2 regions of the Shewanella sp. YQ_9 genome follow, and region 2 is predicted to be linked to the other one. Evidence: riboswitches for the same ligand, from Rfam matches in the RefSeq annotation. Region 2 holds a riboswitch; the other holds the start of a gene.

Region 1 (7,993 bases), on a different contig from region 2:
GCTGGCAGGCTCAACACCATCGGCGGCGATATATTCCTGAACCATGCCGCCCAGCGGTGGATAGAAGATGTCAGTACCGGCTCGCACCAAACCTGTCACCATGATCAGCGTCAGCAAACCCAATAAGGCGATGACCGCCAGTTTGCCCGCCGGATTATGGCCGAGATATTGTGGGTTTTCGCCTTTCTTGAGTGCTGCACGATAGCCTGCCAATTCCCCTTTTTTGGGGAGTAGTTTACCTAGACGCGCCTTGATAGGGCCGAATAATCCCCACAGTAATCTGAATGCCAGGTTGATGGCAAAGGCATAACCTATCCAGACGTGCAGTGTCTTCAGGCCGATTTTGGCGTCGAGACCACTGATCCCGAAGTCAGATTTGAACATCATTACCCCGCCGATGATCACCAGCAGCAGCACCAAAAGCAGGTTTATCCAATGAAAAAGGCGAGTGGGAAGATCCCATGCCTTATAGCGAGACAGGCGCACTTCGCCCGCAGTATTTGTTTCCATGTTTGATCCCCCAGATCTGTTTTACCCCTTTATGTTAACGCCTGTAGCGGCGCTTGTTCAGTTAACTCTTATTCATTTTGAGTTTTTGGTAAGGAATCTGTACTTCCATTTCAAGCAGTTGTCTGCTTTGATACTCATGTTGCAGCAATGTAAATTTTTATTTTTTAGCTGAGGGCAGCCTATGTTCAATGTGATGCACTGGCTGGTGGTTTCCAGATCCGCGCTGTTGACCGAGCTGATGGATAGCCGTTGGCCGCAGGAGTTTCTGGTACGCTTGTCCTGCTTATCTCCCGATAGATGGCACACAGATGCCTTGGGAACTGATGTCGACATGTTGTTGCTGGATTTGGCCACTGTGGAACCGGCCTTGGGCTATAAGATTCTTAAACAGGCCACCAGGAATCGCGGTTGCAAAGTGGTGTTACTGCATTATCCCAGAAGGGTGGAGTATGAATGCCTGTTGTTGCCGTCTGTGGTCAAGGCGGTTTTCTATCCCGAGGCGACCTTGGCACAGTTGGGCCGTGGCCTGGATATTGTGCAGAAGGGTGGCTGCGACATTCCTTTTGAGTTGCAATCTCGGCTGGCCAAGGGAGAGCTTAGTGGCGATGTACTGACTTTCAGGGAGCGGGAGGTGCTGCAGGCGCTACTGGCCGGGCTCAGTAATCAACAGATTGCCACTTCCCTTTATGTCAGTGAAAGTACGGTCAAGACCCATCTCTATCGGGTGTTTCGCAAACTGAATTTAAGCAACCGAGCCCAGGTGATGGCCTGGGCCCAGCGTCACTTGATGGCCGATGTGGCCGAGAGTCAAGGCTCAGGCAGTTAGGGAAGGTGCGAATAAGTCCTCGCGGCACTCTGGCTTACACAGCAATTGGCGTTCAAGGCATCTGACTGAAGGCATGCCGGGGCCTGTCGAAGTCGGATAACGTAGAGAGCCGGTTGCTGTGAAAGCCCCAAAGGGCGTGGCTTACAGGCTTGCCTGCTGTGTTATGCTTCTTGCAAAGGACTAGGGCCATTTGCTGCGAACCACGCCTTGCATCCAGGCCTGTAAGCCTACGCAGAGCACGCATGGGACTTGTTCGCACCTTCCTTAACCCAGCCAGGCCTTGGCTTTGGCTGGATCGGTGAGCTTGAGTGACACAGTATCTATTGCCGCCGGGTTGATAGGCAGTTGGCCTGTCATCAGTTCATCACGGCGGAAGAAGTGCAGCTCCAGACTATCGCCGGGCTCATATTGTTGCAGTTCATTTTCAAATTGAGCGCCGACCTGCAGACCATTGGCGGCAATCAGCAGATCCTGAGCCGCGAGCCCGGCGCTGTGAGCCGCGCTGCCATTGGTCACACTCACAATCCTTAACCCCAGGACTTCAGCCTTGTAGCGGGCTCCGAAGCCGATTTTTTGCCCCTCAACATCCCCGCCGCCCTGATCCTGAGCGCCTTGGGCACTGCGAAGTTGCATCTCGATTCCGAATTGCGCCAGCAGGGGCGCCAGTGGCAACTCTTGGGTATTATCCACAAAGGCAAATTCTGCGCTGGCATCCCGGCCAAGCAGCTCCTCGTAGAGGCGGCGATGGGAGTCATCTTCAGTGCCTATACCCTGACTGCCAAAGGCCTGCCACAGCTTCTGCATCAGGTTATCCAGTGTGTATTCTCCCTGGGTTTCCAGTCTCAGAGTCAAGTCCAGATACAGGGCAAACAAAGCTCCCTTGGTGTAATAGCTGACGATGGCGTTGGCGGCGTTTTCATCCTGTTTGTAGAACTTGGTCCAGGCATTGAAGCTCGAATCTGTCAGGCTCTGCAACTGCCTGCCCGGCATGCGATACACCCGGGTCATGGTCTGGGATAGCATCTCCAGATATTGCTCATTGGAAACCCTGTTGGCTCTGAGTGTCATCAGGTCATCATAGTAGGAAGTGATACCTTCATAAGCCCACAGCTGACGGGTGTAGCTCTCAGCCTCCAGCGCATAGGGAATGAAGCTGGCAGGCTTAATGCGTTTGACGTTCCAGCTGTGGAAGTATTCGTGACTGCAGAGCGACAGATAAGTGCGGTAATCCTTGTTGACCGGCATCTCCATACTCAGCGGCAGATCCTTACGGGAGCAGTGCAGGGCGGTGGAGGCTCTGTGTTCCAGTCCTCCAAAGCCATTGCCTAATACCTGGGTCATAAACAGGTAGCGCTCAAACGGCGCTTCACCGAAGAGGCGGATCTGGCTCTCGCAAATAGCCTTGAGATCGTCAAGCAGTCTGGGCATGTGGCAGCGGTGACGCCCGGTCAGTATCACATCATGGCGCACGCCACAGGCCTCAAAGCTGCCGTGGGTAAAGGTGCCCATCTCCACCGGATGGTCGATAAGCTCATCATAGTTGGCGGCGCTGAAACGGCCGAACTGCCACTCTTCACCCTCGATTCGACTCAGGGTTGTTGCCAGCTGCCAGTTGGCTTCCTCCTCCGGGGGCAGAATTTCCAGCTCCAGCGGCTCAAGCTCTTTGCCGGCCACCGCCAAAAAGACGCTGCTGCCGTTGAAAAAGCCGTGGGTCTGATCCAGGTGGGCGCTGCGCACCGACATATCCCAGGCATAAACCGAGTAGCGCAATTGCAGCGATTCGGCATTGGAATCTATCAGCCAGCGCTGCTTGTCAAGCTGAGTAATGCTGAGCGGACGCTCCAGCTCATCAAAGGCTTTAATATCTATGATATTGCGACAAAAATCGCGAACCATGTAGCTGCCCGGGATCCAGGATGGCAACCAAAGTTCCTGTTTCGGAGCCGGTGCCTGAATGGTGATTTTGACCTCGAACAGGTGAGCGTGGGGATCTATGGGGCAAATCTGATAACTGATCATCTGATATCCGTATGAATCGTTGGCGAGTGCCGGGAGCCAAATTGAGTGCTATCCGGCTGAGCATGGCGACAATGCTGCCAAAAAAGCCAGGCTGCGGCAATTGCTGCCGAGTTTTAAATGGCTTGAGGTTCAAATCGCCGTGGCCAATTACATCTCCGGGCCGAATGGTATTATACTGCCAAGAACACAGAGGTTTGGCCCTTGGGCCGAGCCTGAACCGATACACCGGAGAGTGGCAAAATGGCCGAAGAAACCATATTCAGCAAAATTATCCGCCGTGAAATTCCCACGGACATTCTGTATCAGGACGAACTGGTAACCGCCTTTCGGGATATCAATCCCAAGGCGCCCACCCATGTACTGATAGTGCCCAATCATCTGATCCCCACAGTCAATGACGCCAAGGCCTCGGATGAGCAGGCCATAGGCCGTATGGTGACTGTGGCTGCCAAGCTAGCCGCCGAGGCCGGGATCGCCGAGGACGGTTATCGTTTAATCATTAACTGTAATGAACATGGCGGCCAGGAAGTGTTTCATATCCACATGCATCTGCTTGGCGGTAAAGCCTTGGGGCCTATGGTGAGTTCAGCGTCATGAAAGTGAATCCGGAGTTTTTCCCGCTGACGACTCTGGCTACCCGTTTCGTCAACCAGTTGGCCCAGTGCCGCCGTCTCGGGCTCAAGGTGCATGAGGCCAGTGAGCACCATGTACTGATAGAGTTGCCTTACAGCACCGAGCTGGTGGGTTACCCTGAAACCGGAGTTATTCATGGTGGGGTTATCACCACATTGATGGATACTGCCAGTGGTTGCGCCGTGGTTTGTGCCATCAAGGACAAATATGGTTCGCTGGAGATCTCGCCAACTCTGGATCTGCGGGTCGACTATATGAAGCCTGCCGAGCCCCACAAGCCGGTGTATGGTTTTGCCGAGTGTTATAAGTTGTCATCCAGCGTCGCGTTCACCCGGGCCATCGCCTATCAGGACAGCATAGACGACCCCATCGCCCATGCGGTTGGCTCCTTTATGCGGATAAGTCCTGAAATGATAGGGGATACTTTCCGCAAGGCACTGATGGGTGAGGAAACAAAATGACAGATCCCAAGGCATCCATGGATGTAAAAAGCATAGTTGCTAAAGTGACAGAAACCAATGATTTCAGTCACTTGCTTGAGCATGTTCCCTATGCTCGCTTTATCGGCATGCAGGTGGACAGGTTTGGCGATGAACTGGTGTTTCGTCTGCCGGCCAAAGATGACAACATAGGTAACCCGGTACTGCCGGCCATTCACGGTGGCGTGATAGCCGGGTTTATGGAGATGTCGGCCATCATCCAGCTTATGGTGTTTATGCAAACCAGTAAGGTGCCCAAGGTGGTTGATTTTTCCATCGACTACTTACGCGCCGGTTATCATAAGGACAGTTTCGCCGAGTGCCGAATAACCCGTCAGGGGCGGCGAGTGGCCAATGTCAATATCGACTGCTGGCAAACCAACCGCAAACAGTTGATTGCAACGGCCAGGGCGCACTTTTTGATTGATTGAGAATAAGGGATTGGCAGATGAAAAAAGTCTTGGTAATAGCAGCAACCCTGCTGGCTCTGGCAGGCTGCGCCAACCATACGGCCGGGGTGTATGCCAGCTCGACCGGTGAAAGCCGCGCAGACAACAGCAGCTTTGCCCGCTCTGTGAGTGTGGGTGATCTTATGGCCAGAGGCGAGGGCGGCTTGCTCAGAGGCACAGCCACCATCAGCAGCAAGGTCGCTACCGATATGCGCATTCATTACAAGTTCACCTGGTATGATGCCAGCGGCTATACCCTGGATGATGAAGGTGTGTCCTGGAAGTCGGTCAAGCTGCATGGTAAACAGCAGTTGCAGGTGAGCGCCGTGGCGCCGAATCCGACCGCCAGCCGTTTTGAGATCTATGTGCGCGAGGCCTTTTCAAACTAATAGTTGAAACCTCGGCACCACTGCCGCCCGAGCCAATACTCCCGTTGAATGCTCAACACGGGAGTATTGGAATGGGCGGTTTTTTTATGCCCTCGGGTACAATTTGGCAACCTGGCTCACTTTTGTTGGTAACTCGTGTATACTGGCCCGCGCCAAGGGGTGTTTACCGCATTGCGGTTGACTGAGATGTCGTATGACGAACCCTTAGAACCTGATCCGGCTAGTACCGGCGTAGGAATGGGCCACAATTCGTGCACTTTCAACTCGCTTTCTTATTGCCGGATCTCAAACTGTGAATATTTGAGGTCCTATGTCCAAGTTTACCGTACCTACTCTGCTTGCCAGCACCATTCAGATGTTGCTGTGGGCACCCGTTCATGCCGCCGATAATCCCGGTGTTGAAAATCAAGATGAGCAACAAGCCATGGAAGTGATAGTCGTCAGCGGCGACTTTCGTGGCCTGACGCTGGAGAAGATGCCCTCCAGCGTGACTGTTATCGACGAGCAGCGCATTGAAGATCAAGGCGCCGAGCATTTCGAAGACATGCTGGGTAACGTCGCCAACTTCAACTGGTCAGGTGCCAGCTCCCGGCCAAGATACTTCCAGATCCGCGGCGTAGGTGAGCAGGAGCAATACCAGGGAGCGCCCAACTCCTCTGTGGGCTTTATTATCGATGATATCGATCTCTCCGGGCTGGGCAGCGTTTCCAGCCTGTACGACCTGCAGCAGTTTGAAGTGCTGCGCGGCCCCCAGGGTACCCGCTATGGCGCCAATGCCCTGGCCGGTCTTATCTATCTCAAGAGCAATGATCCCACAGACGTGTTCGAGCACGGCGCCGAAGTCTCGCTCGGTAATGATAATCTGCAAACCTTCAGCGGCTTCAGTTCCGGCCCAGTGACTGATTCCGGCAAGTTGCTCTATCGTGTGGCGCTGCAGCAACACAAGCAGAACGGTTATCGTGACAACCTGTATCTGGGCCGTGACGATACCAATGAGCGTGATGAATTCAGCGGCCGTATCAAGCTGCGCTGGTACGCCACCGACAAGTTGCAGGCGGACTTCACTCTACTGCACGCCGATTTTGACAATGGTTATGATGCCTGGACCCTGGACAATAACGGCTTCGATACCATTACCGATGCGCCGGGCGTCGACAAGCAGCGCACCACGGGCTCCAGTCTCAAGCTGAATTATACCGGCTTTGAGGCTTTTGAGCTGGTGTCCCTGTCAAGCTATGCCGCAACAGATCATCACCACGGTTACGACGGTGACTGGGCCAACCCGGATTACTGGGCCGGGAAAGAGTGCGGCGGCGCACCCTGTGAGTACGATTACACCTGGGATAAACGCGGCGAGCGCCGTACTCTGTCACAGGAGTTCAGATTCAGCTCCAACGAGGCCGGGCGGATTTTCGGCGGCAGCACAGACTGGCTGGCCGGGCTCTATTTTATGGATCTCGATGAGGACAATGATCTCTACTCTGAATACAACAGCTGGCCGGATGAAGTGCTGACTTCCCGCTACAGCGCCAGTAACTATGCGGTGTTTGCCCAGTTGGACTCAGATCTGGGAGCGGGTTACAGCCTGTCTATCGGTGCTCGTCTCGAGCGACGTGAGAGTGACTACAGCGACAGCAATGGTGATGCCTTTAGCCCATCGGAAAACATGTGGGGCGGCCATATTGCCCTGTCCAAGGCACTGGCTGAACACCATGAAGCCTATGTTCGGATAGCCAGGGGCTACAAGGCCGGTGGTTTCAATATGACGTTGCCCCAGGAGCTGGCCGACAAGAAAGAGTTCGATACCGAAATCCTCTACAACTATGAACTGGGGCTGAAATCCAGTTGGGCCGATGGCTTGCTGGATACTCGTCTGGCACTGTTCTTTATGGACAGGGAAGATCAGCAGGTAGCGGCCTCGCTGCAGGATCCTGTCGATCCCCAGCGCTTTATTCTGTTCACCGAAAACGCCGGCAGCTCCAATAACTATGGCGCCGAGCTGGAAGCCAACTGGTATCCCACAGATTCACTGCAGTTCTACACCAGTCTTGGGTATCTGCAGACAGAATACGGTGATTACCTGTATCAGGATAAATATGGCAACCCTGTGGATCTCAGCGGCCGGGAACTGGCCCACTCGCCGAGATGGACCTATAGTCTCGGCATGACCTGGCGCAATGACATGGGCTGGTTTGCCAACCTCAACAGCAGTGGCAAGAGTGCGTTCTACTATTCAGACAGCAATGACTCCCGCTCTGAAGACTATCAAGTGGTCAACGCCAAGCTGGGCTATGAGGCAGACAAGTGGTCGGTTTACCTCTGGGGCCGCAACCTGTTTGATGAAAAATACGGCGTGCGCGGTTTCTACTTCGGCAATGAGCCGGATCAGGACTGGGCCGAGAAACAATATATCCGCTACGGGGACCCACGCCAGATTGGTGTGACCTTCAAGGTCAAATTTATCTGATGGCATAAGCCGTTGTCGGCCGGGGCGTGTTGCAGCGCCCCGGTTCATTACAGGAGATGTAAAATGAAGTTAACTGCCGAAATCAGCATGTATCCGCTCCACGATGAGTATCTGGAGCCTATTCAATGGTTTATCAAGCGCCTGGACAGTTATGCCAACATAGAGAGAACCACCAATGCCATGGCGACTCAGGTGTGCGGTGATTATGCCGAGGTGATGGC
Region 2 (7,993 bases):
CACTCACATGGGTGATCCCTAGGGGCAATAGATTATCCCTGAGTGAGGCGCTCTCCCGGGTAGAGAGACTCAACTCCAGCGCCGGGCTGAACAAGCGCATGGCGCAGATTAGCTGCACCAATCCGGCATCATCCAGGGTAACAGCCGGCGTTACTCCGCCAACGCAGGGCCTGAGCCTTGGCAGCGACACGCTGAAGCGGCTACGCCAGTACTTTTGCTGCAGATAGTCCAGATGCAATCCCATCAGTGCCGAGTCCAGGCGCCAATCATCCAGCCCGAGCAAGACCCCCAGGCCTATCTTGTCGACCCCGGCCCTGGCGGCCCTGTCCGGTGTATTGAGCCTGAAACCAAAGTCCTTTTTATTGCCTCTGAGATGATGGCGGTCATAGGTGGCGGGCTGATAGGTCTCCTGATATACCATCACGGCATCCAGTCCCTCATCAACAAGGCGCCGATAGCCCGCTTCGGCGAGGGGCTGCACTTCAATCGCCAGATAGCTGAAGTCCTTCTTGAGCCTCAAAAGCGCCTGGGCAAAATAATCCAGCCCTACCTTGGTTTCATGTTCGCCGGAAACCAGCAACACAGAATCAAAGCCGCGCTGCTTGAGAATGGCAATTTCAGCATCCAGTTCGGCCTGGCTTAGGGTCTTGCGGCGAATTTTATTGCTCATGCTGAAACCGCAGTAGTCGCAATCATTGGCGCATAGATTGGAAACATAGAGCGGCGCATAGAGACCTATGTTGGCGCCGAACTTCTTGCGGGTGAGCGAAGCAGAGAGCTGCGCCATAGGCTCGAGAAATTCCCGGGCCGCCGGTGACAAAAGAATGGGCAAGGCCGAGGGATTGTGCGCTATCGTCTCGGGCCGCGCCATACAGCGCTCAACATCGGCGGCGCTGACACTGGCAATAGCAAGGCGCAGTAGATCTCTGTCGATAGCGGTAAAACGCTCAAGAAAATCAGCCATGGTTTTCTCCCAAATTGAGAAACCCGGTCAGCGGACTGGTGTTTTGGGCCCGATTGCTGATGGCCCCGAGTCCGGCAAGATAGGCCGCTCGCCCGGCGCGCACCGCATCTTTGAAGCAGCCCGCCATGGTCACGGGATCCAAGCTGGAGGCGATGGCAGTATTAACCAGCACGGCATCGGCGCCCAACTCCATCGCCCGCATCGCCTGAGACGGCGCGCCGATCCCGGCATCCACCACCACAGGCACATTGGCCTGCTCTATGATGATCTTCAAAAAGGGTTCTGTGGCCAGCCCCTGATTGGAACCTATGGGACTGCCAAGCGGCATCACGGCGGCGCAGCCTACCTCTTCGAGGCGCAAGCACAGCACGGGATCGGCATGTACATAAGGCAGTACGGTAAAACCTTCGCTGCACAAGACCCGGGCCGCTTCCAGTGTTTCTACCGGATCCGGCAATAGATAACGGGGATCCGGGTGGATCTCCAGCTTCAATAGTTGGGTGCCCAGCATCTCCCGTGCCAGCTCGGCGGCAAAAATTGCCTCCCTGGCATTGCGGGCCCCGGATGTATTGGGCAGCAGCTGCACGCCGCGCTCTTTGAGCGGTGCCAGCAATTCATCACTACCCTGGTTAAAATCGAGCCGCTTCATCGCCACAGTAACCAACTCGGCGCCACTGGCCACGAGCGAGCGTTGCATCAGCTCTGCCGATGCAAACTTGCCGGTGCCGCCAAATAGCCTGGATTGAAATTCAAACTCGCCAATTTGCAACATATCAACCTCCGGCTACGGCGGAAAACAGCTCGAGACTGTCTCCGCTTTGACATTCAAGCATTGGCCACTGAGATCTGGGCACTACGGCGCCATTACGCACCAGCGCCACGCTTCCAGGCGCTATCTCACACCACTCGAGCAGCTGTAACAGCGTCATAGCTTCAGGCAACTCTTTGACTTGATTGTTTATCTTAATTTGCATCACGATTCTCCTCACGGCTAAGCTCAGGGCGCCCTGTCATAAATTGAGCTTCGGTTTGATTTCCAGCCTGAGTGTGGGTTTGACAGCAAGGACATGCTGGGTCGGCGCAAAGCGCAGCCTCACGCACGCTTAAAGTTCGGCAATCCAAGCTGATGAGCCGTCCCAGGGTGCTGCGCTCTCCAAGCAGAGTATTGATGGCTGCCAGCGACTGCATCGCTGCCAGGGTTTGCACCGCAGGACCCAGCACCCCCATGTCGCGGCAGCGCCCCGAGCCTGTGCTGTCTCGCGGGAACAGGCATTCATAACAGCCCGCCTCGGGGTTAAGCCAAGGGGCGGTATGACACAGCAGGCCGGAATCGGCGCTGATCGCCGCCGCAATCAACTCTTTGCCCAGCTTCACACAGGCTTGATTAAGGTTATGACGGCAAAGGAAATTATCGCTGGCATCCAATACCAGCGACGCCTCGCGAATAAGCTCCGCGCTCTTGGGGCCAAACAGTTCGGGCTCAATCTCAATCAGGCAGTTTGGATAATCGCGCGCCAGCTTTTCCTTGGCCACGTCGACCTTCAAACGGCCGATATCCTGCTCGTTGTAGAGCAGTTGCCTCGGCAGATTACCCAGCTCGACAATATCGGGATCGATAAGAATGAGACGCCCTACACCGGCGGCGGCCAAAGAGTGCGCCAGATGATGGCCAAGGCCTCCGAGCCCCACTATAGCGACCGTCTTTGCCCGTAAGGCGAGCTGCCCCGCTTCTGAGACTCTGGGCAGCAGCAACTGGCTGCCGTAACGGATAAAGTCGCGATCGCTCAGCCCGGCACTGCCCTGAACTCCAGTATTTTGTTGAGCATAGCTAATCCCACTTGCAATAGCGGCTGCTCGCCCTAACCAGCTTTGTGTCAGGCGCCTGAAGGCCGTTACCGGCTCGGCGGCCTCGGTAATGGCCCGCACCACGGCGACATTGGCCACACCGGTATGCTTGACGGCATCAAGGTTATGCTCGTCAATGCCGCCTATGGCGACCGTCGGCAGCAAGGAGCCGAAAGTTTCGCTGTAGGCGCCAAGGCGCGCCAGTCCCTGGGGCAGAGATGGCATTACTTTGGTCGTGGTGGCAAAGATATGTCCGAGGGCCAGATAACTGGGCCTGTGGCGCAATGCAAGCAGCGCCTCGAAATAACCATGACTGGATAACCCCAGCGCCATACCCGCCCCTTGGATGGCCTCAAGGGATGCCTGGCTGAGATCCTCCTGGCCCAAATGCACACCAAAGGCGCCGTGGGCAATGGCCTGTTGCCAGTGATCATTGATAAAGACCCGCGCCTGATATTGGCGCCCGAGCGCGATGGCGCGAATGATCGCCTGCTCGGCGCTCGAACCGGGCTGTACTTCCCCCTTGAGACGCAATTGAATGGTGCGGCAGCCTGCCTTGAGTAAGACTTCCAGCAATTCGACATCGGCCACGACCGGGTAGATACCCAAATTATGGGGCAGCGTTTTGAAGCCTTCAGCACTAACGGCATCAGCAGAGGTTGGCGCTGCAAGCCAAGGGGCGCCAAGCACCTGGGCTGGGTTGCCCCAAGGATAATCCTCCAGCGGCCAGATGACAGGCATAAGCTCGGCGGCCAGACAAGCCCCGGGGCGACCTAAGGGGCCGGGACCACGGCCTACCCGATAACTCTGCGCCAAAGCGCCATTGATATAGGCCTTGGCCAGGATCAGGGCATCGGGCAAGATCCAGTCGTGGGCCAAAAATGCCGCTATGGCACTGGATAGCGTGCAACCGCTGCCATGGTTGTTGCTGGATGCTTGTCTTGGGCTCGCCAACACAAACCCCTGCCGTTGATGCAACCCGGAGCTGTGAGGCAAGTCTTTAAAAAGCAATAAGTCTTCTGCCAGACCGCGCGCGATCCCCGCCTCGAAATCCCCGCCCTTGGCCAAGAGATGGCAAGGCAGTTCGTTTGCCAGGCAAGTTGCCGCATCTTGCCAGGAAGAAAAGTCATGAATATCGCTGCGACTCAGCAACGCCAGCTCGTGAATATTGGGGGTCAGTACAGTGGCGAGCGCCGCCAGCGGCCGGTAATCGAGCCGCGCTGCGCCCGTTGCAGTGCTCTTTGAGAGTGCATCGCCGCAACTGGCCACCATGACGGGGTCGACCACCAAAGGAACATCAGGTAGGTGCCGAGCCAACCAGTCACAAAGCAGCTGCAACTGCGCTTGATTGGCGAGCAAGCCGATTTTTATCGCCTTGGGCGGCAAGTCACCGAGCAGAGCATTGAGCTGCGCCAGCAACATCTCCTCGCTCACCGCCTCGGTTAGCGTCACCGCCACACTGCTTTGGGCGGTCAAAGTGGTGATAACAGAGCAACCATGACAGCCAAGATTACTGAAGGTGGCCAGATCGGCCTGGATCCCGGCGCCGCCGCCACTGTCTGAGCCGGCTATGCTCCAGACTATCGGCCTTTTATCAGCCGCCATTTCAGGCTTCCTCTTCATAGCGTGTAGCCTCTGGCTCGGGATTGGACTTGGGCTTGGACTCGGACAAAGACTTTTCGCTTGCCGTAGCCGGATGATACAGGGCGCTGCCACTGGCCTTGAACTGCGCCGACATCCGCGCCATCCCCGCCTCGGCATCCAGTACTTCCAGCGGCTGTGCCGTCAGTTCTTCAGCCTGCACTGGCTCGGTTTGTCGCTCTGCCGAGTCTGGCTCTGACGCCTCCCCTGAAGCTAGCTGAGATGCAGACAAGGATGCAGCCAGAGACGCAGCATAGTCGCGTACATCTTGGGTGATTTTCATCGAGCAGAATTTGGGGCCGCACATGGAGCAAAAATGCGCCACCTTGGCAGACTCCTGAGGCAGGGATTCATCATGGAACGCCCGGGCGGTATCGGGATCCAACCCCAGGTTGTATTGATCTTCCCAGCGAAACTCGAATCTGGCCTTGGACAACGCATTGTCGCGCAGCTGGGCACCAGGATGTCCCTTGGCGACATCGGCGGCATGCGCCGCAATTTTGTATGCAATAAGCCCTTGTTTAACGTCTTCTTTGTTGGGTAAGCCCAGATGCTCCTTGGGGGTCACGTAACAAAGCATGGCGCAGCCGTACCAGGCAATCATCGCCGCGCCTATGCCAGAGGTGAAATGATCATAGCCGGGCGCAATATCCGTGGTCTGGGGCCCCAAGGTGTAGAAAGGGGCCTCATCACAGTACTCAAGCTGCTTGTCCATATTCTCTTTGATCAGCTGCATAGGAATATGGCCCGGCCCTTCGATAATGGTCTGCACATCGTATTCCCAGGCGATTTTCACCAGCTCACCCAAGGTTTCCAGCTCGGCAAACTGAGCCTCGTCGTTGGCATCGGCAATCGAGCCGGGGCGCATGCCGTCACCGAGCGACAGAGAAACATCATAGGCGGCGCAAAGCTCACAGATGTCGCGGAAATGGCTGTAGAGGAAGTTTTCCTTATGATGGCTCAGGCACCACTTGGCCATAATGGAGCCGCCACGGGATACCATACCTGTCACCCGATTGGCTGTCATGGGCACATAGCGCAGCAATACCCCGGCATGAATGGTGAAGTAATCCACCCCTTGTTCGGCCTGCTCTATCAGGGTGTCGCGAAACACTTCCCAGCTGAGATCTTCGGCAATACCGTTGACCTTTTCCAGCGCCTGATAGATGGGCACAGTACCTATGGGCACAGGCGAGTTGCGTACTATCCATTCGCGGGTTTCGTGGATATAACGGCCGGTGGACAGATCCATTACCGTATCTGCGCCCCAACGGGTGGCCCACACCAGTTTTTCCACCTCTTCCTCGATGGAAGAGGTCACCGCCGAATTGCCGATATTGGCGTTGACCTTCACCAAAAAGTTACGGCCGATAATCATAGGCTCGGCTTCCGGATGGTTGATGTTGGCGGGAATAATGGCGCGGCCACGGGCCACTTCGCTGCGGACAAACTCAGGGGTTATCGGCGTGGCAACTATAGCACCAAAGGCTTCTCCTTTGGCCTTGCGGGCCAGCTGCGGATCTTTGGCAAGCGCTTCGTTGGCCCGGGCCATATTTTCACGAATGGCGATATATTCCATTTCAGGAGTGATAATGCCGGCGCGGGCGTAATGCAATTGGGTCACCCGCTTACCCGGCTTGGCCCGGCGCGGTTTGGGCAAAGCGTCGAATCTCAGATGATCCAGCCCTTCATCCGCCAGCCGCTGCTGGGTAAAACTGGAGCTGACCGAAGTCAGCTCTTGCGTATCATCACGCTCTAAGATCCAGCCCTGGCGCAATTTATCCAGACCCTGGCGCACATTGATACCCGCGTTGGGATCTGAATAAGGGCCGGCACAATCATAAACACGTACAGCGGGATTGGGTTCAAATTGCTCGCTGCCATCTTGGGTTGGTATTCGGGTGTCTGTCTGCCTGATTTGGCGCATGGCTACCTGAATATCGGCCCGGGAGCCCTGAACAAACAGCTTCTGTGAATTGGGATGCTGCAAGGGTTTAAGGTTATCGATAAAGGCCTGGGCGGCCTCTCGGGTTTGACGACGATTGGATTGACGATTTGACATAAGCAAGCTCACTCTTTTGGAAAATGAAATTGCTTGTCAGGAGAGTTGAATAATAAGCGGCGCAAGCTGACTGGTTAAACTCCTTGATTTGGAGTCCTCCTCCGGCGGTGTTGGCAGACTGACCTCGTGGTTTCAGGTCAGTTCAATGTCCGCTTGAGAAGCCAGATATCGCCTCGGCTCTTTAAAGCCTTTGGCATAGATTTTTGCTCGCAGTGGCTGCGGTAATGCTGCAGCTGAATGCTTGTTTCCTTCGCAGGTGCTAGCCTGATCAGGTTCAACGGATCCCGAATAAACGGTCTCAGCCCAGAGGGCACTCCGACAAGATTGCTGCCGAGTATAAGCACAAGCCGAAGCGGGAAACAAGCCCAATGACAAAACGAGCCACAGGATTGAATCACTTAAAATCATAGCTTAATTGTTTGAATTAAATTAAAATAATTTCAAAAGTTGAAAAATAAATTTATTTAAAATCAAATAAATTGATTGCAAAACTCACTTACCAAGCCGCTTTAGACGGCTGGCCACCGCCTCCTTGAGCGCTTTTTCCATTTCTGTCTGACCGCATTTAAATGGGAAACCCAAGTTTTCGGCATAGGGATTGAGTGGAGTCGGCACCTTGACGACTCGATAGCAGGTATCACCATCCTTGACGATACGGTTAGGGTCGAGCGGCAGATCCAGACTGGCCACTTTATTGAAATCATCGGCGTCATTGACCCAAAGCACTTCCATCTCCCCATCCATTTCACTGAGGCTCTTGCGTTCCGTGGCCTTATCCGCATATTGCTGTGATAACTGCTGCAGCGCCTGCTGTTGAGAGTGTTGCAATACTTTTCGGGCAGACTTTAATGCGTTTGAACTGAAGTCCAGCTGAGCTTGCTCTGCCGGCTGCGGTCTAAAGTCATTTGCTCGCTCGGGGGCTGGTACGGCTGCATTTTTCGTTTCTTCAATGACTCTAGCAATAGGCTTAACGCTTTGATCCCGAGTTTTGGGGATCCTTTGCTCTTTCTGGTCCTGAACAGCCACTTGTTCAGTCTCTTGCTCTGACTCTTCGGCGGCCTGTTTTTGTTGCTCAGCTTTTTGAACCTCTATCGCTTCCTTGGGCTGGGTTATTGCTTCTTCCTCCAAGGCTTCCGGCACTGGCGTTAACTGTTTTGGGCTGGGCTGACTGAAATACAGATAGGATTGCAATGCCTTGGGTTTGGCAGGCTCAGTCACCACTCTTTGCCATTCGGCCTGCTGCCAAAACCAGGATAACCCCAGCAATAGTACTAAGTGCGCGGCTCCCGCTACAGTCCAACTGCTGAAGGCGTTGCCCTTTGCCTCACCATCCCCCTGCTCTGCTTTTTTAGCCATGCCAACTTGCGCCAGGCATTGGGGTTGAAACCCAAGCTGTTGACTAAAAGGCGATTGGGCAAAGAAAGGGGCTATCGAATGTGATTGAGAATGGCTTGGTTGGCAGGAACAGGGATTAATGATTT

The links. Region 2 has a riboswitch for thiamine pyrophosphate ahead of thiC (phosphomethylpyrimidine synthase ThiC). Riboswitches for the same ligand answer to the same signal wherever they lie in the genome.
Region 1: linked by a shared signal. The riboswitch ahead of ACF8D4_RS10150 (TonB-dependent receptor) and the one ahead of thiC (phosphomethylpyrimidine synthase ThiC) in region 2 are both predicted to bind thiamine pyrophosphate.

What each region holds. Positions count from the first base shown of each region.
Region 1 is NZ_JBICJO010000033.1:155,172-163,164, reverse strand. Features, by position in the region: gene ACF8D4_RS10185 (cytochrome b/b6 domain-containing protein) at 1-510, opposite strand, end outside; gene ACF8D4_RS10180 (helix-turn-helix transcriptional regulator) at 692-1,336, shown strand; gene ACF8D4_RS10175 (M61 family metallopeptidase) at 1,601-3,355, opposite strand; gene hinT (purine nucleoside phosphoramidase) at 3,596-3,952, shown strand; gene ACF8D4_RS10165 (PaaI family thioesterase) at 3,949-4,449, shown strand; gene ACF8D4_RS10160 (PaaI family thioesterase) at 4,446-4,898, shown strand; gene ACF8D4_RS10155 (YcfL family protein) at 4,916-5,305, shown strand; TPP riboswitch at 5,451-5,560, shown strand; gene ACF8D4_RS10150 (TonB-dependent receptor) at 5,616-7,772, shown strand; gene ACF8D4_RS10145 (hypothetical protein) at 7,836-7,993, shown strand, end outside.
Region 2 is NZ_JBICJO010000007.1:127,027-135,019, reverse strand. Features, by position in the region: gene thiH (2-iminoacetate synthase ThiH) at 1-964, opposite strand, end outside; gene ACF8D4_RS02380 (thiazole synthase) at 957-1,736, opposite strand; gene thiS (sulfur carrier protein ThiS) at 1,738-1,938, opposite strand; gene ACF8D4_RS02370 (bifunctional hydroxymethylpyrimidine kinase/phosphomethylpyrimidine kinase) at 1,928-4,414, opposite strand; gene thiC (phosphomethylpyrimidine synthase ThiC) at 4,416-6,512, opposite strand; TPP riboswitch at 6,741-6,840, opposite strand; gene ACF8D4_RS02360 (hypothetical protein) at 7,005-7,868, opposite strand; gene ACF8D4_RS02355 (hypothetical protein) at 7,959-7,993, shown strand, end outside.